One region of the Pseudovibrio sp. Ad26 genome, then DNA from elsewhere that is predicted to be linked to it. Evidence: riboswitches for the same ligand, from Rfam matches in the RefSeq annotation. Region 1 holds a riboswitch; the other holds the start of a gene.
The links. A riboswitch is a leader RNA that binds a small molecule or an ion and turns the genes downstream of it on or off. The one in region 1 is predicted to bind thiamine pyrophosphate.
Positions count from the first base shown of each region.

Region 2: another riboswitch for thiamine pyrophosphate. It lies ahead of thiM (hydroxyethylthiazole kinase); the one in region 1 lies ahead of PsAD26_RS26130 (ABC transporter permease).

Region 1 is NZ_LMCE01000147.1:46,177-48,377, forward strand. It holds gene PsAD26_RS26125 (ABC transporter substrate-binding protein) at 1-659, opposite strand, end outside; gene PsAD26_RS26130 (ABC transporter permease) at 686-1,444, opposite strand; TPP riboswitch at 1,571-1,678, opposite strand; gene PsAD26_RS26135 (hypothetical protein) at 1,808-2,201, opposite strand, start outside.
Region 2 is NZ_LMCE01000015.1:32,190-34,390, reverse strand. It holds gene PsAD26_RS02975 (tyrosine recombinase XerC) at 1-565, shown strand, start outside; TPP riboswitch at 625-725, shown strand; gene thiM (hydroxyethylthiazole kinase) at 801-1,613, shown strand; gene thiE (thiamine phosphate synthase) at 1,597-2,201, shown strand, end outside.

The DNA.
Region 1 (2,201 bases):
AGCTTGTCTTTGTGAGCCACATAAATCAGCTCATCATAGACTGGCACACCGTTCTCTTCAGGATAAAACGCGCGGCCTTTCGCACCTTCAATCTCCATCTGGTTCAGCTCGAAGTTACGGTAACCACCAATCACCGCATCAACCTGCCCAGCCATCAGAGATGGTGAGAGCGAGAAGTTTACGTTGATCAGCTCCACATCGTCAGAACTTAGGCCTGCATTGGAAAGCATCTTCCCAAGCATGGCGTTCTCAAACCCGGATGTGGAATAACCAATACGCTTGCCTTTCAGGTCTGCAATCTCCTTGATCGGTCCGTCTTCCAAAACAATTAGCGTGTTCAGAGGTGTAGAGACCAGCGTCCCGATCCGCATCAACGGCATGCCCTCATCAATTTGCGGGTGCAACGTCTGCTGATAGGAAACTGCAATATCACCCTGCCCTGCTGCAACAAGCTTTGGTGGCATGGAAGGATCAGCAGGCTCAATCAGCTCAACTTCAAGGCCCTCTTTTTCAAAGAAACCCCGTGCCTTGGCAACCACGATTGGTGCATGGTCTGGATTCGCAAACCAGTCCAGCAGCAAAGTCAGCTTATCTGCGGCCTGCACCTGAAGTGTGCTCGCAAGCATTGCAGCACTAAACAGCATACCTAGTTTTTTCATAAGGTTACGTCCTCATACTCTGAGACCTAGATCTCTTTCTGCCAATAGATCATCCGAGAAGTGGCGAACTCAACAACTGCCCTCAGGCTCAACACCATCACCGCAAGCAAAATCAGCGCTGCAAACATAGTCGCTGTCTGCATGCGTGCATTGGACTGCAGCATGATGAAAGCCAGCCCACCTTTTGCACCAACCCACTCTCCAACCACCGCCCCAATAGGAGCAAACACCGCTGCAATGCGCATACCAGAGGCCAGAGACGGCAAAGCGGCTGGAATGCGAATGTAGCGAAGTGTCTGCCAGCGGTTCAGGCCGTGCAGCTTACCAAGATCAAGCAGTGACTGATCAGTCCTCCGCAAACCATCGAAGAAAGTCGAGGTCACAGAAAAGAAGATCACAATCACAGCCATCACAACCTTGGAGGCCAGCCCAAAGCCGAACCACAGCACCAAAAGTGGGGCTATTGCAAACACAGGAAGAGATTGGGTTGCTGCAATTGGAGGCAGCAGAAACAGGCGTATCCGGTCAGACATTGCCAGCAAAACAGCAAGCAAGGCCCCAGCACTCACGCCAAAGAGAAAGCCGAGAACGGTCTCCCAAGCGGTAATGCCTGCATGATGCAGCAGAAAAACGCCCTGATTGAGAAAAGCGGAAAAAACCGCCGCCGGACCTGGCAAGAGAAACGGAGGAAACTCTCCAATCCGAACCACACTTTCCCAAATGGCGATAAAAAGCAAAATCCCGAAAAGACTTCGGAGAATTCGTTTCAAAGCTCGCTTCAGCATGCAGACTCCCAACAATGGTATTGGGCATCACAAACAGGCGGAAGAACGGAGCTACATTAGCTCTCTGGGATGTTTTCAGCACAGGATCTCCCGTTACAGCAAAATGCAAACATGGAGATCCGGGAAGAATGGCTCAGGTCCCGTCCCTTCGCCGGCATTACCCGGATCAGGTTCAAAGGGTTTAGCTCATCGCAATCTCAGCTTTTCGAAAGAAAAGCACCCCTCGGAATAGCAAGGAACATGCGCGTTTCTGCTGAAGGATGCAAGCAGATTTTGCTCTGACGGACGACAGCATAATGAAAAAGGCCTCAGCTCTGAGAGAGCCAAGGCCTTTGAAATCTGATCTAAACAGCTGAAACTAGATTACTTCCAGCTCTTGATTGCCTGTGCGATAACTTTGTTGCCGGTTGTACCTTTTTCAAAGGTCAACATTGCACGGCGACCGCTGTTGTACAGCAGTGGAACATCAATCCACTCACGCTCAGCAAGACGCTTCAGATTCTTCGCTTTTTCTTCATCACTGTCAGACAGCGCAATCCAGAAGAGAGTGTCAGAAACCTTCACGGCAGCACCATCAAGCGGATCACCTGCTTCCGACTCTGTCTTCTTCAGGATCAGGCCAGGCACCTTCTCAACACCCTTTCCATCAAACCCTTCTGGGAAGATGAAGTTCAGCTCAAGCAAATGACTCGCTGGCAAAGATCGATCACTATTCGGCTTCAATGTCATCTCAACAGAGAAGTTACGAGATGGTAGC
Region 2 (2,201 bases), on a different contig from region 1:
GCCTATCCCCGTTGAGGAAGCCAAAGCAATTGTCAGCAGCGATCTCGCTTTCGAGGACACTCCCTGGGTTGAAGCCCGTAACGCAGCCGTCTTCACGCTGCTCTACGGCTGCGGCCTCCGCATCTCTGAAGCGCTGTCTCTAACATCGGCCTCGGCACCGAAGGAGGGGGATAAATCACTGAAGATTCGCGGTAAAGGCAACAAAGAACGGCTTGTTCCGGTTCTGCCAGTGGTAATAGAAGCTATCGAGGCCTACAAAGAGCAGTGCCCCTATGACCTGTCAGGCAGCTCCCCGCTGTTTCGCGGCGTTCGTGGCGGACCGCTAAATGCACGTATGATCCAGCTGGCCATGCAGAAAATCCGCAGTGCTCTCGGACTTCCGGATACTGCAACCCCACATGCTTTACGCCACTCTTTTGCAACTCACTTACTCTCTGAAGGCGGGGATTTGAGGAGCATTCAGGAGCTTCTGGGTCACGCAAGTCTTTCTACCACACAGATTTATACCGAAGTGAACAGTGCACAGCTGTTGGACGCTTATGACAAGGCACACCCGCGTCGTTGATAGGTTATCCCGCTCCCTCACATCACCTTGATCTCCCTTAGCAGATCCCCTAGGTTCGGCAATGTGAAACGGGGTGCCCGACACTTGTGTTGTGGCTGAGATTATACTCGAAGAACCTGCTCTGGATAATTCCAGCGAAGGGAGCACTCACACCGTGTTGGGGGATAGTTTCTTCTGGCGGCATGCCAAGGCCCTGACACCAGCTCTCTTTCGCACAACAAGACCGAGGATAAAAATGGGTCGTGTCGAAAGCGCTTGCGCAACTCTTTCCGCAATTCGTGAAAACAGTCCACTCGTCCATAACATGACGAACATCGTGGTAGCGAATACCACTGCTAACGCCCTGCTGGCCATTGGCGCTTCTCCTGCCATGGTGGATGGACCAGAGGAAGCCCCTGAACTTGCAAGTGTTGCAGGTGCATTAGTGGTCAACGTTGGCACGGTTACCCCTGCTCAGGCAGAGGCAATGAAGCTGGCGACAACTGCAGCTCTCAAAGCAGGTCGCCCTTGGGTGCTGGACCCGGTGGCTGTTGGAGCGCTGACCTTCCGCACCAAGCTGGCTGGTGAATTGCTGGAGAACAAGCCGAGCGTTATTCGCGGCAATGCCTCTGAAATCATGGCACTTGCTGGTCTGGGTGCAGGTGGAAAAGGCGTTGATAGCACCGATAGTTCTGAGGCTGCTCTCGCAGGAGCAAAAGAACTGGCGAAGCAGACGGGCGCTGTTGTTGTTGTCTCTGGGCCGGTGGATTTCATCACAGACGGCAAACGCACAGCTGAAGTCTCCAACGGGGATAAGATGATGCCTTATGTGACTGGTCTTGGCTGCACGGCAACGGCTTTGACTGGCGCAACATTGGCTGTTTGCGACAACCCGTTTGATGCCGCTGTTGATGCAATGGTCTTTCTCGGAGTTGTTGGTGAGATTGCTGCAAAAAATTCAGCCGGACCAGCAAGCTTACAGCTGGATATCATTAACGGTCTCTATCAGCTGAACAGCGATATCCTCAACGCAACAACACGGGTTGAAATGCATGAAGCCGTTGCTTGATCTTTCCGTTTATCTGGTGCTGGGGCCGCAAGACTGCCCCGGTCAGGATCCCGTCGACATTGCAGTTGCAGCTGCACAAAACGGCGCAACTTTGGCCCAGCTTAGAGACAAGACCGGCAGCACACGTGAGCAAATTGAGCTCGCAGAGCGGTTGATGCAAGCGTTGAAGCCGCTGAATGTGCCGTTGATCATCAATGACCGTGTGGATGTTGCGTTAGCCGTTAATGCGGACGGGGTTCATGTTGGGCAGGATGATATGGATGCCACGAAAGCCCGGGAGTTGATTGGCGCTAATAAGCTGCTTGGCCTATCGGTCAGCACTCAGGATGAACTTGATGCTGCGGATATTTCTGCCTGCGATTACCTTGGCATAGGCGCCTGCTTCCCGACGGGCAGTAAGGATGATGCGGCTGAGGTGGGCATGCGGAGCTTTGCAGGTCTGACAGCTCAGTCTCAGTTGCCTGTGGTTGGAATTGGCGGAATTTCGCTTGCTAATGCGGATCAGGTGATCAAAGCTGGAGCAGATGGAGTTGCAGTTATTTCAGCAATCTGTGGGGCATCTAGTCCTTCCGCAGCTACGCGCAAGCT